One region of the Geobacillus sp. GHH01 genome, then DNA from elsewhere that is predicted to be linked to it. Evidence: predicted binding sites of a transcription regulator. Region 1 holds the regulator's gene; each other region holds the start of a gene.
The links. Region 1 encodes Rex, which represses fermentation and respiration genes when NADH is low (regulators of the CRP and FNR family bind a similar motif). Its sites were predicted from a motif close to TTGTGAAATATTTCACAA; they were not measured.

Region 1 (7,586 bases):
CATCATCGTTCGGGTGAATGCGCCCTTCCCCCTCATCCAGCAGCTCGCTCGCCCGTCTCGCCACGACTTCATTGACGTTCATGTTCGTCTGCGTCCCGCTTCCCGTCTGCCAGACGACGAGCGGGAAATGCTCATCCCATTGGCCCGCCAAAATTTCCTCGCACGCGGCGACAATTGCCCGCTGCTTCGCTTCGCTCAACTTCCCGGCTCGGTGGTTGACGATGGCCGCCGCTTTTTTCAGCTCGGCATACGCATAGATCAATTCCAACGGCATTGTTTCCGTGCCGATGTGAAAGTTTTGCCGGCTTCGCTCCGTCTGCGCCCCCCAGTACTTATCAGCCGGCACCTGCACCTCACCGAGCGAATCGCGTTCAATCCGCACGTTCATTCCATTCTCCTCCTTTGGATATCGCCTTTCCATTTCTAATTTTACCCAAAATCACAATCGACAATGAAACAAATGAGCAGGCAAAACGTCTAACTGAGAAAGGGGGAAACGACATGAAAAATAGATGGCTATGGCTCCTCATCGCTGTATGGCTGTCCGGTTGCCAATCGGGCGACATCCAACCGCCTGACTTACGATTGGCCGTCGACGGAGAGACAATCGACCACCGCCTCGGAACATATACATGGTCAACAGGCGGCCGCGGAGTCGTGGCCGACGCTGCCGCCCCGCCGCTGCTCGTGAAAAACATGAATCCCCATCCGGTTGCCCCTGGGGCAAAATTACACCTCCAATTTGACGACCGCCCGTTGACGATCGAAGCGGGTGTATGGAACGGCGGAGATGCCGACTGGCGCCCGGTGCAAAACGGAATCATTACTCTTCCGGAAAAGAAAGGGGCATACATTTATGCCATTCACGCCTCTTGGAAAAAAGGGGATGCGATTTATGCGTTTTTCATTGAGGTGCGATAACTAGCACAGCGGAGGAAAAGGTGCAATAGAATAGCGATATGAGGGAGAAACAACAGCTGCCCTTCACCCGATCAGCGGCTGTAAGAACACCTGGCTGAGGCATATATAGTCAAAAAGAAAAAGAACACCGGGGAACTCCCCCGGTGCTCCAAGGCTTTTGCGGCGAGATTACATCATGCCGCCCATATCCGGCATGTTGTTGTTGCCTTTGTTTTCTTCCGGTTTGTCGGCAACGACCGCTTCTGTCGTCAAGACCATTGCGGCGACAGATGCAGCGTTTTGCAGCGCCGAACGAGTGACTTTCGTCGGGTCAACGATACCAGCTTCGATCATGTCGACCCATTCACCTGTTGCCGCATTGAAGCCGATGCCCGGTTTTTCGTTTTTCAGGCGCTCAACGATGATCGAGCCTTCCAGACCAGCGTTTTGCGCGATTTGACGAACCGGTTCTTCGATCGCGCGCAATACGATTTTCACGCCGGTTGCTTCATCGCCTTCCGCTTCGATGGCAGCGACTTTGTTGTAGATGTTCATGAGAGCCGTGCCACCGCCGGCGACAATGCCTTCTTCAACAGCCGCACGAGTCGAGTTGAGCGCGTCTTCGATGCGCAGTTTGCGTTCTTTCAATTCTGTTTCTGTTGCCGCCCCAACTTTGATGACCGCTACGCCGCCAGCCAATTTCGCCAAGCGTTCTTGCAGTTTTTCGCGGTCGAATTCGGACGTCGTTTCTTCAAGCTGCGCACGGATTTGGTTGATGCGCGCTTTGATGCGCTCCGAATCGCCAGCGCCTTCGACGATCGTCGTCGTTTCTTTCGTAACAACAACTTTCGACGCACGGCCGAGCGAAGCGATCGTTGTCGATTTCAGTTCGCGGCCGAGCTCTTCGGAGATGACTTCACCGCCCGTTAAAATCGCGATGTCTTCGAGCATCGCTTTGCGGCGGTCACCGAAGCCAGGCGCTTTGACAGCTACCGCATTGAACGTGCCGCGCAGTTTGTTGACAACAAGCGTCGCCAATGCTTCGCCTTCAACATCTTCCGCAATGATCAAGAGCGGACGGCCTTGTTGCACGACTTGCTCAAGAACAGGCAACAGCTCTTGGATGCTCGATACTTTTTTGTCCGTAATCAAGATGTACGGATTTTCGAGAACGGCTTCCATTTTTTCCGTATCCGTAATCATGTACGGCGAAACGTAACCGCGGTCGAATTGCATCCCTTCGACAACGTCGAGTTCTGTCGTGAAGCCTTTCGATTCTTCGAGCGTGATGACGCCGTCGTTGCCGACGCGTTCCATCGCTTCAGCGATCAATTGACCGACTTCTTCATCAGCAGCCGAAATCGCAGCCACTTGGGCGATCGACTCTTTCCCTTTGATCGGTTTGGAGATGGCTTTTAATTCTTCAACAGCAACCGCAACCGCTTTTTCAATCCCGCGGCGGATGCCCATCGGATTGGCACCAGCAGCCACGTTTTTCAAGCCTTCGCGGATCATCGCTTGAGCCAATACCGTAGCGGTTGTTGTACCGTCCCCAGCGATGTCGTTCGTTTTGCTGGCGACTTCAGCGACCAATTTCGCGCCCATGTTTTCAAACGGGTCTTCGAGTTCGATTTCTTTCGCGATTGTTACCCCGTCATTCGTGATGAGCGGCGAACCGAATTTTTTCTCCAATACGACGTTGCGGCCTTTCGGACCTAATGTGACTTTCACTGCGTCTGCAAGTTTGTCCACCCCGCGCAACATCGCACGGCGCGCTTCTTCGCTGAACTTGATTTGTTTTGCCATACCCCGTTACCTCCTTATGAAATTGTTGGACTGCGTGCCACAAGTTAAGTATCCGATTAAGTACCCAGTATGTTTTCGGAATGTTTATGTGATGAACGCATATATTAGCGGATGACAGCCAAAATATCGCTTTCGCGCAAAATTAAGTATTCTTTGCCGTCGTATTTCACTTCTGTGCCCGCATATTTCGAGAAGATAATGCGGTCGCCAACTTCGACTTCCGGCGCGATGCGTTGGCCGTTATCGAGCACGCGGCCTGCACCGACAGCGACAACGCGGCCTTCTTGCGGTTTTTCTTTCGCCGTATCCGGCAGCACAATGCCGCTAGCCGTTTTTTCTTCTGTTTCCACGACTTCAATGACAATGCGATCGCCTAATGGCTTCAACACGGGAAACGACCTCCTTAACGATAGTTTTCGCCGTTCTTATTAGCACTCATCACTATCGAGTGCTAACACACTTATAATATTAATGAACTTCTTTCCGTTTTGCAAGTAGGAAATGCAAAAAAATAACTGTTTTTCTCTCCTAAAGAAGAAAGAGCAAAAGGAGCCGGTTGTTTTGCCTCTACTCCCCATCCGCGCGGAGCTCATTTTCATTATTTCACATTCCTCGGACTGATAAACGGCTCCGGTTAATTTTTTTACGGCGGTGAGGTGGGATGCGAGGATGCAGTTTTCTTACTATTTTCGCCATACATGTGCTACAATACGGATATAATTTGAAATAAAAGGGGTAGAGGGTTTGAAACGCAACCACTGGTACGTCATCATCACGTATATCGTCATGCAGCTGTCCGCCTTTGTCGGCGTGCCGCTTCTTCGCGCCCTCGGCGTCGGCCAAGGAACGGAAAGCCGCCTCGAAGCCGCCAAACTGGCTTCCGGGTATTGGGCGATCATTAGTTTCCTGCTCGCTTTTGTCATTATCCTATGGCTGCTCCGCGGTGACCGCAACGAACGAATGATGCGGCGGCTGCCGCTTGGTTCCTCGTGGATGTGGGCGGTCTTGGGCGTCTTTTTGGCGCTCACGGCGCAAAGCATCGCCGCCAACATCGAATGGCGGTTGCTCGGCATCAAACCAGGGTCGGAAAATACAAGGCAAATCATCGATATCATCCGCCTGACGCCGCTGCTTATCGTCGTCACCTCCGTCATCGGCCCGATTTTGGAGGAGATTATCTTCCGCAAAATCATTTTCGGCTCGCTTTATGAAAAATACAACTTTTGGCTTGCTGCGCTTGTCAGTTCGCTCTTGTTTGCCCTTGTCCATATGGAGCCGGAACATTTGCTTCTGTACACATCCATGGGGATGGTATTCGCGTTTTTATACGCGAAAACCGGACGCATTTTCGTGCCGATTTTCGCCCATGTCGCCATGAATACGTTCGTCGTCGCCATGCAGACGCTGTTGGCCGACGAGATTGAGAACATGATGCGCCAGTCCGAGCTGCCGCTCGCCGTTTGGAGGGTTTGGCTATGATGCGAAACCCTCAGCTGTTTTCGCTTCCGTATTTCGTCTTAGGCTCAATGTTTACGTATTTGGCCATCGAAAGTGCTCATGAAACGGTTTGGAACGTCTCCACCATCGCTTTAGCGGCGCTCGCTGCCTTTGATTTCGGCACCGCCCTTCGCCTTCTTTTCGCCTCAAAACGCTGACCCCTTCCCGTGATTCGGACGGGAAGGGACCAGAACATCAGTCTCATGACGGCGATCATATCGTGAAAATGGAAACAAAAAACAAGAGGCCGGCCTCAAAGTCCTGTCTTGTGGCTTTTGAGACGGCCCCTTCGTTTGGCCCGGCCTTGCTCGCTTTCCTCTCAATGTTTTTCGTCCCGCCTCACTCATTGCCTTCCTCCTCGGCTGCTCGCTGCGCTTTCCGATAGCCGATGCGCGCCACCCAAATGCTTCCTTCATACAAAATGGTGAGCGGAATCATGACGATCACTTGCGACAGCACATCCGGCGGCGTAATGACCGCCGCTAAAATAAGCAGCGCCAAATACGCATACTTGCGGATGCGAACAAGAAGCTGCGGCGTAATAAGCCCTAAGCGGGTGAAAAACAACACGACGATCGGCAGCTGAAACACGATGCCAAACGGCAGCACGAGCTGAAGCAAAAACTGAAAATATTCATTAATGCCGATCATTTGTTGAACCCCTAGTTGGTCAGCCAGCTGGCTCATAAATCGAACGACAAACGGAAACAAGACGAAATAAGCGAAGCTGACGCCTGCTAAAAAAAGAACGATCGACGCCGGGATATAGCTTAACGTCACTTTCCGCTCTTTTTCATACAGACCGGGGCTGACAAACGCCCAAATTTGATACAACAGCACCGGAGCCGACAGCACAGCCGCGATGACAAAGGCAAACTGAAAATACACTTTAATCGGATCGGTGAGGCGGAAGGCGTTCATGGTCAAATGCTTCGCCTCGGCCGTTCGCTGCAAATACAAAATGACATCATCGACAAAAAAGAAACTAACGACAAGCGCCGCAGCAAAAAAGATGAGCACGATGATGAGCCGTTTTCGCAGTTCACCCAGATGCTCATACACCGACATTTCTTTGTCATTCATTGTTTCTCCATCCTGCCTTGTCATCGGTCGGTTTTCGTTTCTTCGTCATCAGCGAGCCCTTTTGTGGCGTCTTTAAACTCGCGAAGCGACTGGCCGAACGACCGCCCCAACTCCGGCAGCTTTTTCGTGCCAAACAGCAACAAAATTGCAGCAACGAGCAACAAATATTTCATGTGTTGTTCTCTCCTTTTTACGATGGCGATGGATAGTTTTTCAAAAAATAGACGAGCGACTGCAGCTCAATGGCTAAATCGATATGATGGACGCGAATATGGTTCGGCACGTTCAACCGCGCCGGAGTAAAGTTTAAAATGCCTTTAATTCCTTGCGCGACAAGGCGGTCGGTCAGCGCTTGAGCCGCGGCGGCCGGCACGGTTAAAATGGCGACCGGGATGTTTTCGTGAAGCCGCTCCTCCAACTCATCGAGATGATAGACCGGCACCCCGCCGACTGTCGTCCCTACTTTCCGCTCATCGACATCAAACGCCATCACGATTTTCGTATTGTTGTTTTTCGAAAAATTATAGTTTAAAAAGGCGGTGCCTAAATTGCCGACGCCAAACAAGGCGACTTCGGTCACCTCATCCTCTTCAAGCGTCCGGCGGAAAAACGACAACAAATAATTGACATTATACCCGTATCCCTTTTTGCCAAGCGCGCCAAAATAGGAGAAATCACGGCGGATCGTCGCCGGATCGACTTTCACCGCCTCGCTCAACTCGGCAGAGGAGACGCGTTGCTTGCCGGAAGCGTGCAAGTTTTTCAAAAACCGATAGTAAAGCGGCAGCCGTTTGGCGGTTGCCTGCGGAATTTTCGGTTGTTCGTTGCTCATGATCTCATCCCCTAGCTAATCGGTTTTCCGTCGGTAATGGCCAGACTTCCCGCCCGTTTTTTCGACCAAATACGTCGGACCGATGACCATTCCTTTATCAAGCGCCTTGCACATATCGTACACTGTCAACGCACAGACCGAAGCGGCCGTCAGCGCTTCCATTTCCACTCCTGTGCTCCCTTTCGTTTTCACCGTTGCCGTGATGACGAGCTTATGCGCTTCTCCATCGTTTTCCCAAGCAAAAGCAATGTCCACACCCTTTAACATAAGCGGGTGACACATTGGAATAAGGTCAGCTGTCTTCTTCGCCGCCATCACCCCCGCCACTTGAGCGACGGCGAGCACATCCCCTTTCTCGATCGCATTGCTCGTCATTTTTTCGTAAATTTCCCGGCTGACAGTCACGCTCGTTTGCGCCACAGCCACTCGCACAGTATCTTCTTTGTGCGTAATATCAACCATTTTCGCGCGCCCTTGTTCATTGAAATGAGTGAACGATGACAATACAATCTCCTCCATTTATACACTATACACGATTTTTCATCATTCGTCTTTGACCGTTTTCGCGACTTGCGTTAAACTATTCGCGAGGTGACGGACATGATCATTTTGCAAGTGCACGGGCTCACGAAATATTTCGGCGCTGACCTTATTTTATCGAATATAAAACTAGAAATACAGTCCCGCGACCGAATCGCCCTTGTCGGCCGCAACGGAGCGGGAAAATCGACATTGTTGAAAATCATCGCCGGTGAACTCTCTTTCGACAGCGGCAAAATCATCAAACCAAACCATATCAAAATCGGCTATTTGGCGCAAAACAGCGGGCTCGACTCGCCGCGTTCCATTTGGGACGAAATGCTTGAGGTATTCACCCCGCTTCTAGGACTCGAAAAACAGCTCGCCGAACTCAGCATGCAACTCGGCGACCCGGACGTACTCGCCGATCCCGCTCGCTATGAAAAAACGCTGAAAATGTATGACGAGCTGCAAGAACAATACAAAGAACAAGGCGGCTACCAATACGAAGCCGACATCCGCTCCGTTTTGCACGGGCTGCAGTTTTCCTCATATGATTATAAAACTACGCCGGTCTCGTCGTTAAGCGGCGGACAGCGGACGCGGCTTGCCCTTGGGAAATTGCTGTTGTCCAAGCCGGATTTATTGATTTTGGACGAGCCGACGAACCATTTGGATCTTGAGACGCTTGCCTGGCTGGAGCAGTACTTGCAAGCCTATCCCGGTGCCGTCCTGGTTGTTTCCCACGACCGCTACTTTTTAGACAAAATCGTCACCGACGTATACGAACTGTCGAATGCCACGCTCAAACACTATGCCGGCAACTACAGCCGCTATTTGGAGTTGCGGGCCGAGCAATACGAACAAGAGTTAAGACGGTACGAGAAACAGCAAGAAGAAATCGCCCGACTCCAAGACTTCATCCAGCGCAACATCGCACGTGCCTCGA
Region 2 (7,586 bases), 440 kb from region 1:
CCGTTAGGCTCCGTCAAGTCGCTCATCCGCTACGGCTTGCGCAATTTGCGGAAACAAAAAGAGTTGTTCCACTGGATGGAAGCTGGCAGAGGTGAAGAACAGCATGAAGCATAGCCATATTTCGGAAGCAAAAATCGTGGACTGGCTGTTAGGGATGCTGCCAGAACAAGAAAAAGAAGACGTGTCCAACCATCTTAAGTACTGCCTTGAATGCCAACGCCTGCTTGAAGCGTGGAAAGACATTGGGCTTAAAGAGGCAGCCCAATATGAAGCACCGCCCCTTTCTCACAAAGAGCGAATTTGGGCACAAGCGGAAGCGCAAAGACAAACAGCGCGCGCGCAGCGAAAGGTCCGCATCGCTTCGGGATGGATCGGCGCCGCTTTGGCCGTCTTCCTTTTCGCCTTGTGCCTTTCCGCTTCGAACGACGGGCCGACCGCTTCCCATGGCGGATCGGATGAGCCATATCGATACCAGATTGTCAAACAACATACCGACATTCCAATTGAGCGAATCATCCGTAATCCCAAAACGAAACAAATTCCGATTGAACCATCGGCGCTCTTTCAACAGATGGACGGCACGATTTGGCTCAATAACGATACGAAGGAAATGCTGATGGAAATTGAAGGGTTGCCGCCGTTTGCGACTCGCGATTATCAATTGTGGATCATTTACACCAACAACGAGGTCAAAGGGGAACTGTTGACGATCCGCCACGGAGCGGCGCGCATTTTGATCACCGGCGAGGATGTCAAACAGTTCAAGCAAATTAAAGCAAGCCTCGAACCAAAGGGAGGAAGCGCGGTGCCGACCGGGCCGGAGACATTTATTGTCGATTTGGACCACGAATGATCTTTCAACATTGAACGCTCTCCCACCTACGCTTGAGCTTTGAGGTGGGAGATTCTTGGGAACACCCGCCCCACAGCAGGCTGTCCACCAAGCCATCCCCGTGCGTGCCACGGTTCTTTACACCTTCTGTTCTGTGGAAGCAAGAGGAAGAGTGACGGCAAATCCCGATTCATCCCCCACTTACGCTCACGCGTGAGCGTAAGTGGGGGATCTTCTCGGTTCAGGATGATAAAAACGGGGAAGGGCGCCTTGCCCCTTCCCCGTATGTTTTGGACACATCACCAACGTCCGCCGCATGCGCCCGGGCAACCGTCTCACGAACGCCGTAGCGCCGTCATTTTAAGCGGCCGTTTTTCACCGCTCTCTTACCGTTGGCTTCGCTCTTTTGTCCGCAGCGCCTTTGGAATGTAAACACAATACGGCTCGCTTTCCAAATAGTCTCCCGTCACCGCATACGCCCGCGAGCGTGAGCCGCCGCACACATGGCGAAACTCGCAGACGCCGCATTTTCCTTTATATTTGTCCGGATTGCGCAAGTCTTGGAAAATCGGCGAGTGTCGGTAAATGTCCGCCAGCGGCGTTTCCCGGACGTTCCCTGCCTTCACCGGCAGCAGCCCGCTCGGGTAGACATCGCCGATATGGGAGATAAAAACAAAGCCGTTGCCGTCGTTTACTCCTTTCGGCGCGCGGCCGAGCCCGTCGACCTGCCCGGTTAAGCCTTTGTTCAACACGTCTTCGTAACGGATGCCGCCTTTTGCCGTTTTTCCTTCACGCATTTTCGCCTGCAGCACGACGCGGCGGTAATGCTGGCCCGCCGTCGTTTTGATATCAAACGGAACGCGCTTGCTCGTTTCATACAGCCAGCGGAACACCCGCTCATGCTCGATGGGGGAAATCATATCCTCCTCTTTTCCCCTGCCTGTCGGCACAAGGAAAAAGACGCTCCAAAGGACGCATTTCAGCTTCTCAACCAATTCCGCCATTTCATCAAGCACATGAACGTTGTATCGCGAAATGACGGTGTTGATTTGCACGGGAATGTCGAGCTCATGCAAGTATTGAATCGCACGGATCGTCAAATCAAACGAGCCGCTCACGCCGCGGAAATGGTCGTGAATCTCGGCGTTCGGCCCGTCAAGGCTGAACGCCCAGCGCGACAGGCCGACCTCTTTTGCTTTGCGGATCGCCTCTTTCGTCACGTTCGGCGTCGCGCTCGGCGTCATGGACACGCGCAATCCTTTATCGATCGCATATTTTGCCAAATCGTACACATCCGGCCGCATGAGCGGATCGCCGCCCGTAAAAACGAGCATCGGCTGATCCATCTCGTAAATCTCATCGATCAGTTTTTTCCCTTCCTCAAACGTCAACTCGCGCGGATCGCGATGGTATTGCGCTTCGGCGCGGCAATGAAGGCACTTGAGTTGACAAGCTCTCGTCAATTCCCAAATCACAATAAACGGATTTTCATTAAAATCGCGCATTGCGGCCCCCTCCTTGGCCTCCATTGTACCGCAACATTCAGGCGCGTTATGTGATATGGATCACATCCACAGCAAAGCCATAACAGAGGGCGATCGTACCATGGACGAAGATGACAGCCATCTGAACAGGCGGTATAATATATTGACCCGCCATACGCCCAAAAAGTAAAGCAAGGATGGCTCTTCTGAATTGAAAAAAGTGTATGCGGTGTCTGCTTCGGCCACCATCCCCCCTTCACCGGTACTCTTCCTCCGTATTGACATTGCGCCAGACGTCACTATCTGCGGCAAGTTGCTCGGCGTCCACCCAACGGACGCGGGCGCGGTCAAGGAGCGAGATCATCCGCCGTTCGCCGGCGTCAAGCAGCTCGGCGATCACGGAGCGAAGCCGACGGTGGTATAAGGCGACCAATGGTTCGGGACGGACGCCATGGAGCGGGACGATGGCGTCAAACATCGGATCGATATAGGAAGCAAGCCGCTCTGTCACTTCCCGCCGCATGTACGGCATGTCGCACGGCAAGACGAACACCCAATCCGCTCGGCTCTGTTCCATAACGGTGTAAAGGCCGGCCAGCGGCCCACAGCCGCGGCAGCGCTCGACATCGAGCAGCACCGGGATATCCGTTTGGCGGCGGAATTCATCGACAAGCGACGGGTGGCTGACGATATACAATTCATCCGCGATCGGATCGAGCGCCGCGACCGACCAAGTGAAAAACGGGGCGCCTTCGTGCAGCGCAAACGCCTTCGGCCGCCCGAACCGGCGCGACTGGCCGCCGGCGAGCACCGCTCCGGCAATGGCTCGTTTCATCTCTATCCCCTCTTTCCGAACATCATCTGTCCCTACCGTACCATACGAACCGGCGAAAAAAAAGATTTCCGCCTGTCGACGGAAATCCCTATGGAGCGGATGATTTATTTTTTGCCGATCGCCACCCGCCATACGTCCGGCCCTTCCTCTAAGTACTCCCACGTAAACTGATCCGGACGCTCCATCATAAATTGGTATTGCAACGGACGCGGATCATGGTCATTGACAAGCTCCATTACTTCCCCCGGCTTCAAATTGTCAAACAGCCGGAAAATCGCCGGATGGCGATCCCGCGGCGGATAGTCCGGGGCGTGGATTTTGGCAGCAAATTGGTTCATAACATTGGCCTCCTTTGTAGTATAATGAATTATATACTTTATCATAACCGCTTGAACCTTGGGGGGTAGTGACGAGCGTCACAGCCCGAAGGTGAACATGTTCAATCCCCATGAAAGGAGAAATGGCGGTTGGAAGAGCTTGTTGGCTTTTGCGCGCAATGCGGCAAGCCGATCCATTGTCTGCATGGGTTTTTAAATGGCGTCGTCAGCCGAGAAACAGAGACGTTGTACTGCTTTCCGTGCCATGACAAGCAAAAGGAAATGGAACACACCACGCCGGACAAATGCCACAAGTGATTGAAAACGCTCATAAACGAAGGGAGCTGACCCAAAAATCCGCTAAAAAGCGGACTTTTGGAGTCAGCTCTTTCTTTATGAAATCGTGTATTGATCATGAACGATTCCGACTAAATCCCATGTTTCACCTTAATAAAGGAAGTTCGATTTTCGTCAAAACAATGCCGCTGCCGGGATTAACATGACCGTACGGGCTAAAACGCACTCCTTTTCCTGGACGGATGCAAAGCGACAATGACCCAAAACGTTATGTTCAAATTTCTGTGAATCATTTATAATATGAATGGGGAACGATGATCCTCATTTGTTCTGCGCTACAATCCCATCCCTTTCCTCAACCACTTACTCTACACGCTCGTTTCCCCAGTCCTCAAAAGAAAGGAGCGATTCATCACCACCCGCTTTCCCATGGCTACTATATAAGAAGGGAGGATTTTCCTTGGAAGCGATATTGAAACAAATTTTGGACAAGCTCCAAATTATCGAACAGGAAGTAAGCGACGTCAAAACAAACATGGCAACGAAACAAGAACTCGAAGAAGTGAAGCAAAACTTCACAACAGAGCTTGAGGATATTAAAGCCAACATGGCAACGAAACAAGAACTTGAAGAAGTGAAGCATAGTTTCACAAAAGAGTTCGAAGACATTAGAGCCAACATGGCCACCAAACAGGAGCTCGAAGAAGTAAAACAAAGCTTCTCAAAAGAACTAGAAGATATTAAAGCTAACATGGCCACCAAACAAGAACTTGAAGAAGTGAAGCATAGTTTCACAAAAGAGATCGAAGACATCAAAGCCAACATGGCTACCAAACAAGAACTTGAAGATATCAAAGCCAATATGGCCACCAAGCAGGAGCTTGAAGACATCAAAGCCAGCATGGCCACCAAACAAGAACTTGAAGACATCAAAGCCAACATGGCTACCAAGCAAGAACTTGAAGACATCAAAGCCAACATGGCTACCAAGCAAGAGCTTGAAGACATCAAAGCCAACATGGCTACCAAGCAGGAGCTTGAGGACATCAAAGCCAACATGGCTACCAAGCAGGAGCTTGAGGACGTAAAGAACAACCTAATGAAAGAATTAGATCATGTCAAAGCCAATATGGTCACAAAGCAAGAATTTGTTTTCCTCCAACAAGCAGTGCTTGAAACAAATGAAATCGTTAAGAAAATAGAACAAAACATGGAAAAGCACGAACGGATTTTAGATCTTCTTTCTAGGCGTTCGATTGAACACGAAGCGGCAATTTCCAGCATTCGTCTTATAAAGACAACATGAGCAAGGAGGAAGCATCTCTCCTTGCCTTTCTGAGGTGCGGCGGCCTTTATGTAAGAAAGAAGCTCGACCATTTCGTGAACTACATGAGCCATATGATCCAGTGGAATGATATCGCCTGGCAACGTGAGATGATTCATGGTACACTCTTCAAAAATTATGATGATGTTTCATAAACAAATCGCTCCTTTTCCGGCGATAGCGGTTATGATAACTCTATTCTGCCAGAAAACGAACGATTCTCTTCTATTTTCGTGTAAAAACGGGCTAATCCCAAAACGCATTCGCGTTTTGGGTCAGCCCGTTTTTGTTATTCTTCCTCCGCCAAATTCGCCGCCGGCAGCTCTTCCCCTTCGCCGTGAGTTGGTTTGCGCAAATGGAACATCGCTTTGATGGCAAAGACAAGCAAGGCGGCGACGCCGATTAAAAAGATCGTATCCGGAACGAAGCGGACAAGCAGCAAATTTTGTACGACATCTTGTTGCAAAAACGAAGGCGAACGAGACGCCCAATAGCCGTGTTCAAACGCTTCTTTGATTTGCAGCACCCCAACCGGGAGAAGCGTGATGAGAACCATGCCAGCCAGGCCGATGTTCAGCATCCAGCAAGAGAATTTCAGCCATTTGTCGTTCCATGCTTCCGGTTTGACGATGTTGCGCAGCGAGTAAAGAAGCACGGCGATCGCAAACATGCCGTACACGCCCATCATCGCCGCATGGCCGTGGGTCGGCGTTAAGAATTGCCCGTGTTCAAAGTAGCTGACCGCCGGCAAATTGATGAGAAAGCCGAACACCCCGGCGCCGACCAAGTTCCAGATCGCTGTGGAGATCAAAAACCAGAATGTTGCTTTATACGGGAAGTTGACTCCGCCGTCGCGCATCATTTTGTATTGCTCGTACGCTTCCAAAATAAGGAGCGTGAGCGGAATCACTTCGAGCGCCGAGAACACGGCGCCAAGGGCGATCCAGATTTCCGGTGAACCGTTGTAGTAATAGTGGTGGCCGATGCCGATCACACCGCTGCCCAATAAAATCGTAAATTGGAAATAAAGCGCCCGGACGGTCGATGTTTTCGTCACAAGCCGCATTTGAACGAGCAAGAACCCGATGACGACAACGGCGAACACTTCAAAAATGCCTTCCACCCATAAGTGGATGATCCACCAGCGCCAAAAGTCCGCCATCGTAAAGTTCGTATCCGGTTCGATAAAGAACGCGAAGATGTAAAAGAACGGAACGGCGATGGCCGAATAAAACAGCAAGTGAATGAGCCCGCCTTTGTCGCTTTCTTGCTTCAGCCCTCGTTTGACGCCGCGGAAGACGATGAACAGCCAAAGCAGCATGCCCACGACTAAAATGATTTGCCAAACGCGGCCGAGCTCGATATATTCCCAACCTTGATGGCCAAGCAGGAACCATTCGTTTCCTAAGTAGCCGTTGACGCCGAGCCATTGGCCGATCATGCTGCCGCCGACAAGCACGACAAGCGCCCAGAAGAGCAGATCGACGAGCAGCCCTTGCTTTTTCGGCTCTTGCCCGCCGACAAGCGGCGCGATGAAAATCCCCATGCCAAGCCAAGCGGTGGCAATCCAGAAAATCGCCAGCTGCAAATGATATCCTTTGGCGATGTTAAACGGCAACAGGTCATGGATCCATTTGATGCCAAAGAAGCTGTCCGGTTCCGTATAGTAGTGGGCGAGCAGCGCCCCGAACATCGCTTGCACGAAAAAGAGCGCGGCGACGACAACGAAATATTTGCCCGCTTTCACTTGCGACGGAGTAAGCGGCTGCCGCCGCAAGTCGATGACCGGAAACTTCCCTTCAGCATACGCTTCTTGCATGCTTAGTTGATAACGGTGGAAGACGTACAAAATGATCCCGATGAACAAAATCAAAATCGTGACGCTCGCGCCGCTCCACCATACCGCGGAAAAGGACATCGTATTGCCAGCGTCTTCATAGTACGGCCAGTTGTTGGTGTATGTGATCTTGTCTCCAAGTCTTGGCGTGCTAGACAGCCAGGCGGTCCAGAAGAAAAAGTCGGCAATTTGCTTGATTTGGTCGCCATCCGCCACCCAGGCACGGTTTGATTTTGGCATGTCGCTTTCTTTGATCAATCCTTTTTTCAATCCCCAACCGTCGCCATTTGTGAAGACATCGCGGTAGTAGTCGCGCACTTTTTCCAACCCGTATACTTGCGCATCCGTCAGGACGAGAACATCCGTAACCGGGTTGTAGCGGTTTTTTCGCATTTCCTTGATGACTTGTTCGCGGATGATCGTTTTCTCATCGTCGGTTAAATCGGCAAACGGTTTGTGATACCGCTCTTTTGCTTTGTAATCTTGCATGCCTTCCGTATAAATTTTCAACGCTTCCGCCGTATAGTCCGGCCCCATATACGATCCGTGTCCAAGCACGGTTCCGTAATCCATCAGCCCGTATTTTTGGAAGACGGCCTGCCCGCCGATGATCGTTTCTTTCGTCATCAACACTTGGCCGTCTTCACTGCGCACTTCCTT
Region 3 (7,586 bases), 280 kb from region 1:
TGATGGCTCCAAGCCAGCAGGAAAGAAAAGCGAGCGGATACGAAAACGCCCCCGTTGAAACGCGGTAACCGGCATATGTCAACAGCAGCTCGTCGGGGATCGGCAGCCCGACGATGCCGAGCATCAGCGCAACCATAATGCCGATGTAGCCGAAGTGTTCGATAAGATAATGCAAATAGTGCTGCAAATGACCACCACGCTTTGCCGCGATTTCTTGTATATGACCATTATAAGCCAACGGTCCACAAATGAAAATGGGGCGCTGCGCGTTCATGCCAAACGATGGAACGTATCAAAACGCCGTTTCCCTCATACATTGTGATAAGAGGAAAAAGGGGGGAGATGGATGCGGAAGGGCGAGCTGAAAGAGCTGGAACGGGCCATTGCCGAAATTACCGAAATTGCGGAAGGATTTGGCCTTGATTTTTATCCGATGCGTTATGAAATTTGTCCGGCGGACATTCTTTATACGTTTGGCGCCTACGGAATGCCGACGCGATTTTCCCATTGGAGCTTTGGGAAACAGTTTTACAAAATGAAGCTTCATTATGATTTAGGGTTAAGCAAAATTTACGAGCTCGTCATCAATTCGGACCCTTGCTACGCGTTTTTGCTCGATACGAATACGCTCATCCAAAATAAGCTGATCGTCGCCCATGTGTTGGCTCACAGCGACTTTTTCAAAAACAACGTCCGCTTCAGCAACACGAAGCGCGATATGGTGGAAAGCATGGCGGCGACAGCGGAGCGGATCAAGCATTATGAACATCAATACGGAAAATTGGAAGTGGAAAAATTTTTGGATGCCGTCTTGGCCATTCAGGAGCATATCGATCCCTCGCTCCTGCGGCCGAAGCTGTCATGGACGTGGGAAGATACGGAAGTGTACGAAGAGGAGGAGCCTCCGAAAACATCGACGCCGTACGACGATTTATGGTCGCTTGACGAGCGGAACAAACTGAAAACGCCGCCGCGAAAAAAACGGCGCAAGTTTCCGCCGCAACCGGAAAAAGATGTGCTATTGTTCATTGAAGAATACAGCCGCGAACTGGAGGATTGGCAACGCGACATTTTAACGATGATGCGCGAGGAAATGCTTTATTTTTGGCCGCAGCTGGAGACGAAAATCATGAACGAAGGATGGGCGACGTATTGGCATCAGCGCATTTTGCGCGAGATGGATTTGACGAGCGATGAGGCGATTGAATTTGCGAAACTGAACGCCAACGTCGTGCAACCGTCGCGCACTGGCATCAATCCGTATTATTTAGGACTGAAAATTTTTGAAGACATTGAAGAGCGGTGGAACAACCCGACTGAGGAGATGAAAAAATACGGCGTCAAGCCGGGGTCGGGGAGGGCGAAAATTTTTGAAGTGCGCGAACTCGAATCCGACATTTCGTTTTTGCGCAACTATTTAACGAAAGAGCTCGTTATGCGCGAAGATATGTATTTGTTCCAAAAACAGGGGAAAGAATATAAAATCGTCGACAAAAACTGGGAGCATATCCGCGACCAACTCGTCAGCATGCGGGTCAACGGCGGGTTTCCGTATATCACGGTCAATGACGGCGACTACATGCGCAATGGGGAGCTGTATTTAAAACATTGGTATGAAGGGATCGAACTCGATCTGAAGTATTTGGAAAAAGTATTGCCCTACATTTATCAGTTGTGGGGCCGTCCGGTCCATATGGAGACGGTTGTTGAAGAGAAGCCGATGTTGTTTACGTATGACGGGAAGACGGTGCATCGGAAGTATTTGTGATCACGAACGGCAGGGGCATCCTGCTTTTTTTGTTTGTCACGGCAGATATGTGAAAAATGTCACAAATTATTCGAATTTGCGATGGATAAGAGCGGGAAGTTTATGGGATAATAAACACAACTGGTTTGTGATGTTTATCACAATTATGTCATGTAGGACTTTACGGAGGGGAATGAACGTGTGGAAACGGCAAGAAACGTGGCTCATATGGATTAGTTTTTTGGCGGCGGCCGCCGTGTTCGTTTCGTTGATGGGACGGCTGTTTTCACAGGGGGGATGAAATATGCGCGAGTATGATTCAGTGTGGCTCAGCCGCGTGCTGACAGAGTTGACGCTGACGTTTCACATCATTTACGCCACGATCGGCGTTGGGATTCCGCTTATGATCGCCATTGCCCAGTGGATTGGGATTCGGAAACATGATATGCATTATATTTTGCTTGCCCGTCGTTGGACGCGCGGCTTTGTCATCACGGTGGCGGTCGGGGTTGTGACCGGAACGGCGATCGGCTTGCAGCTGTCGCTTTTATGGCCGAACTTTATGCAGCTGGCTGGCCAAGTGATCAGCTTGCCGCTGTTTATGGAGACGTTCGCCTTCTTTTTTGAAGCCATTTTTCTCGGCATTTATCTGTATACATGGGACCGGTTTGAAAACCAGAAAAAACATTTGCTGTTGCTCATTCCGGTGGCGATCGGCTCTTCGGCTTCGGCCATGTTTATTACGATGGTGAACGCCTTTATGAACACGCCGCAAGGGTTTGAGTTGAAAAACGGCGAGCTTATCAACATCGACCCGATCGCCGCAATGTTCAATCCGGCCATGCCGACAAAAGTCGCCCACGTGCTGGCGACGGCGTATATGACGTCAGCATTCGTGCTTGCTTCGATCGCCGCTTGGCATTTATGGAAAGGCAATCGTCACATTTATCATCGCAAGGCACTTCATTTAATGATGAAAACAGCTTTTATTTTTTCGGTAGCCAGTGCATTGATTGGCGACTTATCGGGCAAATTTTTAGCCGAATACCAGCCAGAAAAGCTGGCGGCCGCTGAATGGCATTTTGAAACGAGCTCCCATGCACCGTTGATCCTGTTCGGCGCGCTCCAAGAAGACGGGGAAGTGAAATATGCCTTGGAAATTCCATATGCCCTTAGCATTTTGGCCCATAACCATCCCGCTGCGGTTGTGACCGGACTGAACGAAGTTCCGGAAGATGAACGCCCACCACTGTACATTCATTACTTATTCGATGTGATGGTCACGATCGGGGTGTTTTTAATGGTTGTCGCAGCCGCGTATTGGCTCGGATCGATTTTCCGCTGGAAGTGGACGGCGAAAAAGTGGTTTTTTGGACTGCTGGTGGCGGGAGGGCCGCTGGCGATGGCTGCGATTGAGGCGGGATGGTACTTAGCGGAAGTCGGGCGGCAGCCGTGGATTTTGCGCGGCTATATGAAAACGGCGGAAGGAGCGACATCGTCGGCGCATGTGGATACGATGCTTGTGTTGTTTTGCCTTTTGTATATGGTGTTAGTAATTGCGAGCGCAACAGTGCTCATCCGTATGTTCCGCCGCAACCCGGTTGAACGGGAGCTGGCAGAGCGGGCCAATAACGGGGAGGTGGCGCCATGACGCTCGAAGTCATTGGCATTTCGGTGTTATGGCTGTTTTTGTTCGGGTACATTATCGTTGCCTCGATTGATTTCGGGGCTGGGTTTTTCAGCGCCTATAGCCATTGGGCAAACAAACAGCATATTTTGCACCGCATCATTCAGCGCTATCTTTCCCCTGTATGGGAAGTGACGAACGTCTTTCTTGTCTTTTTCTTTGTCGGCATTGTCGGCTTTTTTCCGAAAACGGCGTATTATTACGGTTCTATTTTGCTTGTCCCGGCGAGCATCTCCATCATTTTGTTAGCTATTCGCGGCTCGTACTATGCGTTTCATACGTATGGGGGGACGGAACGGAACTGGTATTTAATCGCTTATGGATTGACGGGGTTGTTTATTCCGGCCTCCCTGTCCATCGTGTTGACGATTTCCGAAGGCGGGTTTGTGGAGGCAGGCACCTCAGGCGTTGCGCTGGATTATGGGAAGCTGTTTGCAAGCCCGTTGTCATGGAGCATTGTGCTGCTCAGTGTGACGAGCGTTCTTTACATTTCTGCCGTTTTCTTAACGTACTATGCGGACGAGGCCAAGGATGAACGGGCGCGGGCGCTGTTGCGCCGCTACGCTCTTCTTTGGAGCGGGCCGACGATGTTGTCAGCGCTGCTCATTATTTACCAGCTCCGCTACCATAATCCCGAGCATTACGCCAACCTATGGAATGTGGCGTGGATGCTGGTCATTTCCTTTTTGTTTTTTGTCATTACCGTTTGGCTGCTTTGGCGGCAGCGGCGGTTCGGCTGGGCGTTTATTGCGCTGTTGTTTCAATATGCGTTCGCCTTTTACGCCTATGGCATTTCACATTATCCGTATTTGTTATACCCGTATTTGACGATTTATGACGGGTTTACGAATGAGACGATGGCTATGGCGTTGATCGTCGCGTTTATTGCCGGCCTCCTGTTATTAATTCCGTCACTTTATTTGCTTATGCGCCTCTTTTTGTTTAACAAGGCGTACGTTAAAGGAAAATGGGAAGGGGGAAAAGGATAATGCAAACATTTTTGATCATGTATGCGCCGATGATCATCGTCGCCCTGTCGATCATCGCCGCGTTTTGGGCTGGTTTGAAAGATGTGCACGTAAATGAGTAAACACAATTTCAGCGTCTTGGTAATGCATAGTTTGCCGCCAATCGCTTACACTAGCGGATGACAACGAATCAAGGAAGGGTGGGCGATCATGAAAGAAGTGCTGCAACGTGTAAAAGAACAATTGGAGCAGGCATTTGAAGAGCCGCGTTCGACGAGCCTTGACGGGGCGCTCCATGAGCTTGAACAATTGAAGGCGAGCGCTGGGGAGAAGAAACAAATGATTGAAGACGTCATTCGCGCCGTCGCCCATGCGCGCAATGCACGAATGGAGCTGGCCGAGGCTGGAGATGAATCGGCGACGAACGCCTTCGCTGAGGCGTATCGGGCGCTGGATCAAGCGATTGAATCGTACAGCGATGTTGATAACGATCCGGTATAAAGCAGATGGGAATGTCCCATCTGCTTTCTTGCTATGCCAGCGGCACGATGGTTAAATCAGTAGCCGATTGGCCACAAACATGGTACAATAACAGCGGAAAAAAAGAAGAAAAAGGTTTTCTAGGGTTCCGCGGCTGCTTTGCGGCCGGCCTGCGACCGAGAGAAAACGCGCGGCATCGCCGCGTGCACGGAGGGACAAAAGCCCGGGAGGAGCATCGTTTCGATCGTTCTCGCGGCTTTTTTATTTTCGCTAAAAAGGGAGGACGGGGCATGGCGTGGGTTTATTTAATAGTTGCTGGTTTGTTCGAAGTTGTATGGGCGATCGCGCTGAAATATACGAACGGGTTTGCCCGCTTTTGGCCTTCTGTTGTGACGATTGCGGGGATGGCGGCGAGCTTTTACTTTTTATCACTGGCGATAAAAACGTTGCCGATCGGCACCGCCTATGCGGTGTGGACGGGAATCGGAGCGCTCGGCGCGGCCTTGGTCGGCATGTTGTTTTTAAACGAGCCAGTCAACGCGCCGCGTGTGGCGTTTTTGCTTTGCATTCTTGTCGGAGTCATTGGTTTGAAGTTTACGGCGGGGCAATAAATTGGATTCATTTCTTGTCAAGAAAAAGAGTTGACAACAGGTATAAATATTGAATATCATGAAAATATAAAAACGAATATAGTTTCTTTTGTTAAAGGGGAGTAGCTTTAACAGCAAAGTCGTCAGTTCAGGGCGCATGCCCTCGGCTTTGTTGGCAACGGCGACGTTGTTAGCGAGACCTTTACCGATGTTGGTAAAGGTCTATTTTATTTATGGAGGCCTTTACCAAAGATGGTAAGGGCCTTCTTTCATTTCATGAAACAAAAGGGGGGAAGATAATCGTAAAGGAAGATAGGTTCGGTTTCAAAAGAACAAAAAGTGGAGGGGATGGCATGCGTAAATGGTGGAAACGGCTTCGCTTCATCGTCCATGTCCGGCGTTTTCTACCGTTTTTGTTTGAATTTTTCGTTTCTCATGAAGTGCCAATGCGAAAAAAATTGTTTTCCGTCGGTTTGCTGCTTTTGTATATAGCGCTGCCGCTTGACCTCATTCCGGATTGGCTTGCGTTGTTTGGTTTTATCGATGATTTCGCCGTTCTTATGTTTATTTTGCAACAAGTCATCAAGATGGCGCCGATTTCGCTAAAGGAAAAATATAACTTGTGAAGGGGGATTGTTCCATGGATGTATTGTCAGCAGAGTTTTGGACGGCGTTGCTGTCGATCATCATTATCGATCTTTTGCTGGCAGGGGATAACGCCATCGTAATCGGGTTGGCGGCCCGCAACTTGCCGAAACATCAGCAAAAAAAGGCCGTTGTCTGGGGAACGGTCGGCGCTGTCGTCATCCGGGCGCTGGCAACGATTTTTGTCGTCTGGCTGCTGAAAATCCCAGGGCTTTTGCTTGTCGGCGGCGTGCTGCTTGTCTGGATCGCCTATAAGCTGCTTGTTGAGGGGAAGGGCCATGACGATGTTGAAGCCGGGGGGAGTTTATGGGAGGCGATTCGCACGATCATCATTGCCGATGCGTTGATGGGGCTTGACAACGTATTGGCGGTTGCCGGAGCCGCGCACGGAAGTTTTCTCCTCGTGCTCCTTGGGCTGCTCATTTCTGTGCCGATCATGGTGTGGGGCAGCACGCTCATTTTAAAATGGATCGAGCGCTTCCCAATCATTATTACGATCGGCGCCGGTGTCCTCGCCTGGACGGCGGCGAAAATGATCGTCGATGAGCCGTTTTTAAAGGCGTATTTTGCCAATCCTGTTGTGAAGTATGGATTTGAGTTGCTCGTTGTCGCTGCGGTCATTGCGGTGGGAACGATGAAAAAACGAAAAAGCGCTAAAGAGCCGCAACCGAAAGCCGCCAATGAATAATTGGCGGCTTTTGTGGTGGGGCAATCACCAAGCGGATGGCTATTTCCATTTCAGCAGCAGAAATTGCAGTAGCCATCCAATGGAGAGCCCGGGGATGACAGATAAGATCGGCAGCCAAATCGGTCCAAAAAACACGCCGCCGATCGTCACGTGCGTTGAGTACATCAAGCCGATCGTCACAAAGTAGGCGGAGACGACAAACGGCAAAAACGAGTACGGTGTCCGCCCGCCGCCAGCGTCTTTAAACGCATCCCACATGGAAAAAAAGTATAAACATGGATAAAACATCAGCCATCCGATATCGATGATGCGGGCGGCCTCATCCGTACGTCCCAAAAAGCTGAGGCGGATGGCTTCATTGAAATGAGATTGGGTGTTAATCACAAATTCCAACGCAATAAACAAAATTCCTTTTATATACTTTTTGTTCAACAGTTGCCCGAATCCAGGCAAAGCAATGCTCCATAACAATGCTTCGATCGCCTTCACCTTCTCGAACCCTTTACTGAAATAGTAGTTGATCGTTGTTTTGTCCATTGCGCCGTCAGATGGAGCTGGAGACAATCAATGGGTGTTTCATAGTCAGTTGCTGGTTAAGCCGATGGGTGCAATTACATTTTTTGCGCCAAAGACTTGTTTTATACTTTTGTGAAATAGGAATGGGGAAAAACGTTCCTATAGAACCAAACGATACGTTAGTTGAAGATGAAAAAATATCTTTAAATTTTTCAGAATAATGAATATAATAGTAGCGTAAAGGATTTTGACAAATAAAAAAGGA
Region 4 (7,586 bases), 450 kb from region 1:
GAAGCGATCGCTGGGGATTATGTCGTCAACTTCCAGGCGCAAACGGCGGAAACGTCGGCGGAGGCGGCGTTTCGCGTCTCGGTCAAAACGTCGACCGTTTGGGGCGTGGTGGCGGTGTTGATCATTCTCGGGGTGACCGGAGGGCTGTACTATTTGATCAAAACATACGGGAGGAGGTAAGCATGGCAGCACCTGCCGTCATCGAGCTTGACAACTTGTGCAAAACGTATGGCGACCATCGGGCGGTTGACCATTTGTCGCTTTCGATTCAAAAAAGGGAAATTTTTGGCCTCCTTGGCCCGAACGGGGCGGGAAAGACGACGACGATTTTGATGATGCTCGGGCTCACCGAACCGACGTCCGGTTCGGTGAGGGTATGCGGGATCGATCCGGTGCGAAACCCGATTGAGGTGAAACGGAAAGTCGGGTACTTGCCGGATGATGTCGGCTTTTACCATCACATGACAGGCTTGGAGAACTTGTTGTATACGGCGGCGTTAAACGGCATTCCCCGCGCCGAGGCGGAAAAGCGGGCGTGGGAGCTGCTCGAGAAGGTGAATTTGACTGATGCGGCCCGCAAGAAAGCGGGGACATACTCGCGGGGAATGAGGCAGCGGCTCGGCTTGGCCGATGTGTTGATGAAGCGCCCGGAAGTGATCATTTTGGATGAGCCGACGTTGGGCATCGATCCTGAGGGAGTGCGAGAGCTGCTTCGCCTGATCCGCAATTTGAGCCGCCATGAAGGCATCACCGTTCTATTGTCCTCGCACCAATTGCACCATGTGCAGCAAATTTGCGACCGGGTCGGCTTGTTTGTCGGGGGCCGATTGTTGGCCGAAGGGAATATCGAGCGCCTAGCGCAGCAATTGTTTTTGCAGGATGCCTATGTCATCCATGTGGTCGCTTCCCCCCTTGACGCTTCCTTACGGTCCAAAATCGAGGCGATTCCGGGCGTCAACAAAGTGGAGCAAACGGAAAATGGATGGGATGTGTATTGCCAGACGGATGTGAGCGCCGCCATCAGCAAAACCATCGTTGAATCGCACTCTTCCTTGTTCCATCTCAGCCGGCGGGATTTTGGACTTGATGAGATTTATCACCGCTATTTTGAAGGGAGGGATGTACGTGAGGGCGAGTAACGAAGGACGATGGGCAAACGATGTTTTTTCATATGTGAAAAGATGGAGCGAACGGCTGAAGGCGGGTGCGCCGGATGAGAAGAAACGGGCAAGAGGGGCAAACAGCGCCTTTTCGGCCATGGTCAAAAAAGAACTGGCCGATTATTTGACGAGTTGGCGCATGATCATTTTAATCGCCCTCATCTTGCTCACTTGCTTCGGCTCGCTGTATACGGCGATGACGACGATCCGGGACGCGTTGGATTCCTCGGAAGAGGCCAAGGAAATCGCGAAAGGCGCCTACTTGTTTCTAAAATTATTCACCGTCTCGGACGGAACGTTGCCTTCGTTTCTGACGTTTGTCAGCTTTCTCGGGCCGCTGCTCGGCATCGCTCTTGGATTTGACGCCATCAATTCGGAGCGGAGCCGGGGGACGTTAAGCCGGCTCATGGCCCAGCCGATTCCGCGCGATTATGTGATCAATGGCAAGTTTGTCGCGGGTCTTTTGTTGAACGCTGTGTTGTTTTTCTCTCTCGGATTGCTTGTAACGGCATTGGGCATTTTGATCTTGGGCATTCCACCGACGTTCGAGGAATTTGCCCGCATCATATGCTTTTTGTTGTTATGCCTTGTGTATATCGCTTTTTGGCTGAATCTCGGCATTTTGTTTTCCGTCGTCTTCCGCCAGGCGGCGACATCCGCGTTGTCGTCGATGGCCGTTTGGCTGTTTTTCAATCTTTTCTACTCGATGATTGTGGAAGTGTTTGCGAAACCGTTTTTGCAGTCTGACGCCATTACGTCCGTCGAGCAGGCGGTCGGCCGTCAAGAGTTGGTGCTTGGCCTCATGAGATTGTCGCCGAGCTACTTGTTCAATGAATCAACAACCGCCTTGCTTTCGCCGGACGTCCGAACGCTAGGGATCGTCACGGTGGAGCAAACGGCCGGCGCTGTTGCGGCCCCCTTGCCATTCTCGCAAAGTTTGCTGCTCATTTGGCCGCAGGCGACCGCGCTCATTGCCGCCACTCTCATCTGCTTTGCGATCGCGTATTGGTTGTTTATGAGGCAGGAGATACGGGCGAGTGGGTGAGAAAACAAGTTGTTTGCCGCAGACGGGGCGGAAGAGATGTGTGCGCCCAACAGCGTTTCTTATCGTTCGTATGTGAAAAACGTTCTGCCAAATCGTGTCCGTTCCTTTTGGGGACGGGCTTTTTCTTTTTTTGGATGTGACAAAACCGTGACAACGCTTGTGGCAAAATGGTGACAACAGGCAAGAATGTGATCAACCTCACAAATCCGTTTCCTTCTCCTGCGTATGATGGAAGTACAAACAACGTCACAAATTTTGAAAGTTTGGGAGGGGCTTTTCATGAATAAACAAAAGGCGCTGCTGCCGATTACGACGTTCGCCATGATGTTTTCATTCGCTGTGTGGGCCGTGTTTTCGCCGCTTGCGAGTACGTTTCAACAAATGTACGGGCTGACATCGACGCAAAAAAGCATTTTGGTCGCCATTCCCGTTTTGCTCGGTTCGGTGATGCGGTTGCCGCTTGGCATTTGGACGGACCGGATCGGCGGGCGCAGGCTGTTTTCGCTGCTGCTCTTGTTTCTTGTCATTCCGCTTGTTGGCGCAGGGTTTGCAGATTCGTATGCGATGCTTCTGTTTTGGGCGTTTTTCATCGGCATGGCCGGAACGTCGTTCGCCATTTCGGTGACGTTCGTTTCCCGCTTGACTCCGCCGGAAAAGCAAGGGACGGCGCTTGGGATTAACGCGATGGGCAACTTCGGCACGGCGGTTGCTGCGTTTTCCGTTCCATCGATTGCCGCAGCGTTTGGTGTGCCTTGGGCTTTTTGGGGGATGATCATTCCGGTTGTCGTCATGCTCGTTCTCGTTTGGTTTTTCACACCGGATATGCCGAAACCGAAACAACAAAAAACGGTGCGTGAATCGCTGTCGGTATTGAAATATAAACATACGTGGACGTTGTCGCTCTTTTACTTCGTTACGTTCGGGGCGTTTGTCGCTTTTGGCATTTACTTGCCGTCGCTGCTCGTTGACTTGTATGGGTTGACGCCGGTGGATGCTGGGATGCGCGCGGCTGGGTTTACTGTACTCGCTACGCTTGCGCGGCCAGTCGGCGGCTATCTTGGCGATAAAATCGGCGCTGAACGGGTGTTGACGTTCGTCTACGCTGGAATGACAATCGGCGCGTTGGTGATCGCGTTTGGAATGGAAAATATTTGGGTGATGACAGCGGCTTGTTTGTTTGTGGCCGTGATGTCTGGGCTGGGCAACGGTGCGGTGTTCAAACTCGTGCCGCAGCTGTTCCCAGCCGAAACGGGCGCCGTCACCGGCCTTGTCGGGGCCTGGGGCGGACTTGGCGGCTTTTTTCCGCCGATTGTCATGGGGATCATGAAAGATGCAACAGGTTCGTACGTGCTCGGTTTTCTGCTCCTTAGCTTGTTTACCCTTATTTGCTTCTTGCTGAACCGGCTCGTATTTGGCAAAAAAGCCGGCGAACCGGCGAAGCGGTTCGCTTCTTGAATGGAATACCGTATAGAGAGGCTGAAAGCTTGTTCGCTTTTAGCCTCTTTTTTTATTTGGGCGTGTTTTTCTGTTATTCAATGTGAGTATGCGTTTCACTATTGTTACATGATTAAAATATATTGCTCATTATTTCACAAATCATTCAAACATGGCTGTCTGTTGGTGATACAAATCACCAGGGAAGAAGTGAAAATGCCGTACGTTAAAGGTGTAAATCAAATCATCTAAGGGGGGAGAACGATGAAACAAAGGATGTCTTCGTTATTGTCCGTCGCGTTAGCCGCTTCGCTTCTGGCCGCATGCAGCAACGGGGGAGGAGGAGAGGCAAAGGCGGAAAATAAAAGCGGAACAGCGGCAACTACGCAACAGTCTGCTGCGAACATGTTAGCGGCGCATAAAGGAGTGAACCAAGCACCGGTGCCGTTGAAAATGGAGCGGATCGGTCTGCATGATGTCCGCGTCGAAATGACGGCGCAAATCACTGACATTGAAATTGACAAAGGGAAAACGCATTATACGGCGGTGAAAAGAAACAGAAGTGATTCGCATCACAACCGACAAGAAAAAAAGAGCGTCCGGCGTGCCGAGAACAACGGCCGGCCGGGCGCTTTTTTCATCAGTGTCCTGAGACGGCTCGATCCGTTTTGTTGTCCTTGGCGTTTTGCTCACTCAATGCAGCAAATATCCGCCGGGCAATCTTCACATTGGATTTCCGCTTTCAAATAGTTTAAATCATGAACCGTAATTTTCCCCCGCTTCATCGAGATAATCCCTTCCTGTTTTAAGGCGTTGAGCATCCGATTGACGCTTTCGCGCGTCGTGCCGCAAAAGTTGGCTAAATCTTGGTTTTTCAATGTGACATCAATAAAAATGCTTCCGTCCTCAAGCGGGACGCCATAACTGTTGCAAAGGCGAATGAGCGTCGAGTAAAGCGCTCCTTTTTTGCCGTTCATGATCAAATCGCGAAACTTTGTCTGTGTCCGCCGGGCATGCTTGCTGATCCAGCGCATATATTCAAGGGTAAGGGGCGGATTGATCAGCAGCTGCTGTTCCAGTTCCTCTTTGTTTATGACTGCCGCTTCGCCTGGCTCTATTACCTTGGCCGTCAACAAGTAGCGTGCATCGTTCGTAAACAGCGTCAATTCACCAACGATTTCCCCGCTTCCGCAAATGCGGAAGCACATTTCTTTTCCGTCCGGACAAATTTTGCTCACTTGCACTTTGCCGGAAAGAATCAAGTACAGCTCATTGGCCGGCATCCCTTCTTGGAACAAAAAGGAGTGCTTGCGAAGTGGAATCACTTTTTTCGACGATTGCAACAAAGAACGTAAATGGGGAAAATATCCATTCACTGCAGCTTCCATCGATAGCACCTCCATTCATTCAGCTATTTCTATTGTAAAAATCATCACAGCGAGAGAGAGTGAAAAAAATCACCGGTTACTGTTTTTTGTGCGAGGCGTCACAATTTTTTCTAAATTGGTTTTTCCTTTTTCTATGTTACAATGTGAGTAGCATCACAGCATTCTACTGTTTGTTTTCGTATGGTAAAAGGGAGACGGAACAGAGAGAGGTTCGTCGATGGCAGAGTTTTGGTCACCGGTTTGGTTATCGATAAACGTATCGCTTCTTGCCGGCGTGATCGTCGCAATCCTTGGAACAGCGGCGGCGAGGTGGATGGCGCGCCGCCGGTTTCGCGGGAAGACGGCGATGGAGACGGTGTTTATGCTGCCGCTTGTATTGCCGCCGTCGGTCGTCGGGTTTTTGCTCGTTGTCTTGTTTGGGCGTCATAGCCTAATCGGACAGCTGGTGGAAAGGTGGTTTCACACAACGATATTGTTTACGCCCGGCGCGGCGGTGATGGCGGCGGTTGTTGTGTCGTTTCCGCTCATGTATCAGGCGGCCAAAGCGGGGCTGGAGGCCGTCGACCCCGCCATTGAAGGAGCGGCGCGCATCGACGGGGCGAACGAGCGCCAAGTGTTTTGGCATATTTCGCTGCCGCTGGCCAAACACGCGTTATTCTCCGGAGCGGTGCTGTCGTTTGCCCGCAGCCTCGGGGAGTTCGGCGCAACGCTCATGTTTGCCGGAAACATCCCGGGAAAAACGCAGACGATTCCGACTGCCGTCTATATGGCGATGGAGTCGGGGCGGATGGAGCTGGCGTGGGCATGGGTGGCGGTCACGATTGGATTGTCGTTTAGTTTATTGTCTTGTGCGGCGAAACTAGGCCGTTGGCAGCGATAAGGAGAAGGCCGTTGGAATATCACGCGGCCCATGAAAGGGAAAGGAGGGAGCGCCATGGAAGAGCGCGACCGGATGAAGATCACCGACCGCCTCGCCCGCCCGCTTCGTGATTTGCGGCTGTCGGTCATCGACCAATGCAATTTTCGCTGCGTCTACTGCATGCCCGCTGAAGTGTTCGGGCCGAATTTTCGCTTTTTGGCGGAAGACCAGCTGTTGACGGTTGAGGAAATGGCGCTTTTAGCGGAATGTTTCGTCGAGCTTGGCGTTGAAAAAATCCGCCTGACTGGCGGCGAGCCGCTGCTTCGGCGCGACCTCGATGCGCTCATTGAGCGGCTGTCCATGATTCCCGGCTTGCGGGACGTTGCCCTTACGACGAACGGCATCCATTTGGTGAAATGGGCGAAACGGCTGAAAGCGGCTGGGTTGAAGCGCGTTAACGTCAGCTTGGATGCGCTTGATGATGACATTTTCCGCAAAATGAACGGCATCGGCGTCGGCGTCGCTCCGGTGTTGAAAGGCATTGAAGCAGCGCGCGAGGCGGGGCTTGGCGTCAAAGTGAACATGGTGGTCAAAAAAGGATGGAACGATTCACAAATCGTGCCGATGGCGGCTTATTTTAAAGACTTGGGCATCCCGCTCCGCTTTATTGAATTCATGGATGTCGGCACGACGAACGGCTGGGATTACTCCCATGTCGTGACGAAAAAAGAGATGTACGAGCAAATCAACGCGATGCATCCGCTCGAGCCTGTCGAGAAAGAGTATTTCGGCGAGGTGGCGAGCCGCTACCGCTACGTCGGCACGAACGTCGAAGTCGGCTTTATCGCCTCGGTGACGGAAGCGTTTTGTCAAAGCTGCACACGAGCGCGCATTTCCGCCGATGGCAAGCTGTATACGTGCCTGTTTGCGGCCAATGGCGTGTCATTGAAAGACAAACTGCGCGCCGGCGCGGGGAAAGAAGAGCTGAAGGCGCTCATTACGGCCATCTGGAACCGGCGGACGGACCGCTATTCGGAAGAACGGACGGCGGAGACGGCGAAACAACGGCCGAAAATTGAAATGTCGTATATTGGAGGGTGAAAAAAACGGGAGCGCTCTTTCCGTAGAAGAAGCGATCCCGTTTTTGGTTTATGTTTTCGGAAGTGCGAATCGGCGTCTTTCTTCCTTTAAACCTTCACCGCCGCCAACACGCGCGGGAAGAGGATGTTGTTTTCCAAATGGATGTGGGTAAACAAATCGTCTTCAAGCGCGGCCAGCCGGTTGTAGACGAGGCGATACATGCCGCACGCGTCTTCCGGCGGGGTGAAGTCGTTGGTGATGTCGCGAATGTCTTTGATGAGATCGCCAGCGGCGTCATGCTCATGGACGAGTTCACGAACGGCCTGTTCGACCGCCTCCCGGTTTTCCGGCGACGGGTTGTCGGCAAATTGCAAAATGAGCGGGAACGCTCCCGTTTCCTCTTTAATGAGATGCTGCTCGAGTTCTGTTTTTAACTCATGAAACAGTTTATGCACGCGGGAAAGATGCGGATGGTGCATGCCGTGCACGCGCAACACTTTCGTGACATACGGGCTGAGTTGCGGCAGTTCCTCGTTCAAATAGCGGTGGTGCGTGTTGATGATATGCTCGATCAAGTCGGCTAGCGGAGCTTCACTCCAGTTTCCGGACGGCTTGTTTTG

Region 2: the regulator Rex is predicted to act here: its motif matches at 2,386-2,403, upstream of GHH_RS03545 (TIGR04053 family radical SAM/SPASM domain-containing protein).
Region 3: the regulator Rex is predicted to act here: its motif matches at 1,816-1,833, upstream of GHH_RS02780 (cytochrome ubiquinol oxidase subunit I).
Region 4: the regulator Rex is predicted to act here: its motif matches at 2,392-2,409, upstream of GHH_RS03575 (nitrate/nitrite transporter).

Annotation. Positions count from the first base shown of each region.
Region 1 is NC_020210.1:253,429-261,014, reverse strand. It holds gene fumC (class II fumarate hydratase) at 1-388, opposite strand, end outside; gene GHH_RS01430 (hypothetical protein) at 502-921, shown strand; gene groL (chaperonin GroEL) at 1,090-2,706, opposite strand; gene groES (co-chaperone GroES) at 2,811-3,095, opposite strand; gene GHH_RS01415 (CPBP family intramembrane glutamic endopeptidase) at 3,451-4,185, shown strand; gene GHH_RS01410 (YdiK family protein) at 4,182-4,361, shown strand; gene tatC (twin-arginine translocase subunit TatC) at 4,543-5,286, opposite strand; gene tatA (twin-arginine translocase TatA/TatE family subunit) at 5,307-5,459, opposite strand; gene GHH_RS01395 (redox-sensing transcriptional repressor Rex) at 5,477-6,118, opposite strand; gene moaC (cyclic pyranopterin monophosphate synthase MoaC) at 6,134-6,622, opposite strand; gene GHH_RS01385 (ABC-F family ATP-binding cassette domain-containing protein) at 6,719-7,586, shown strand, end outside.
Region 2 is NC_020210.1:689,752-697,337, reverse strand. It holds gene GHH_RS03555 (sigma-70 family RNA polymerase sigma factor) at 1-114, shown strand, start outside; gene GHH_RS03550 (anti-sigma factor domain-containing protein) at 104-853, shown strand; gene GHH_RS03545 (TIGR04053 family radical SAM/SPASM domain-containing protein) at 1,219-2,337, opposite strand; gene GHH_RS03540 (molybdenum cofactor guanylyltransferase) at 2,573-3,151, opposite strand; gene GHH_RS03535 (DUF2249 domain-containing protein) at 3,256-3,489, opposite strand; gene GHH_RS19090 (hypothetical protein) at 3,619-3,786, shown strand; gene GHH_RS03530 (hypothetical protein) at 4,226-5,071, shown strand; gene GHH_RS03525 (nitric-oxide reductase large subunit) at 5,379-7,586, opposite strand, start outside.
Region 3 is NC_020210.1:537,938-545,523, forward strand. It holds gene GHH_RS02770 (DedA family protein) at 1-187, opposite strand, end outside; gene GHH_RS02775 (SpoVR family protein) at 347-1,768, shown strand; gene GHH_RS02780 (cytochrome ubiquinol oxidase subunit I) at 2,052-3,398, shown strand; gene GHH_RS02785 (cytochrome d ubiquinol oxidase subunit II) at 3,395-4,423, shown strand; gene GHH_RS19680 (hypothetical protein) at 4,423-4,524, shown strand; gene GHH_RS02790 (hypothetical protein) at 4,613-4,903, shown strand; guanidine-I (ykkC/yxkD leader) riboswitch at 5,012-5,114, shown strand; gene sugE (quaternary ammonium compound efflux SMR transporter SugE) at 5,173-5,493, shown strand; gene GHH_RS02800 (YkvA family protein) at 5,826-6,098, shown strand; gene GHH_RS02805 (TerC family protein) at 6,113-6,805, shown strand; gene GHH_RS02810 (hypothetical protein) at 6,845-7,294, opposite strand.
Region 4 is NC_020210.1:698,927-706,512, forward strand. It holds gene GHH_RS03560 (NEW3 domain-containing protein) at 1-180, shown strand, start outside; gene GHH_RS03565 (ABC transporter ATP-binding protein) at 183-1,139, shown strand; gene GHH_RS03570 (ABC transporter permease) at 1,126-2,205, shown strand; gene GHH_RS03575 (nitrate/nitrite transporter) at 2,485-3,660, shown strand; gene GHH_RS19370 (hypothetical protein) at 3,904-4,389, shown strand; gene GHH_RS03585 (Crp/Fnr family transcriptional regulator) at 4,329-5,027, opposite strand; gene modB (molybdate ABC transporter permease subunit) at 5,245-5,907, shown strand; gene moaA (GTP 3',8-cyclase MoaA) at 5,962-6,987, shown strand; gene ric (iron-sulfur cluster repair di-iron protein) at 7,074-7,586, opposite strand, start outside.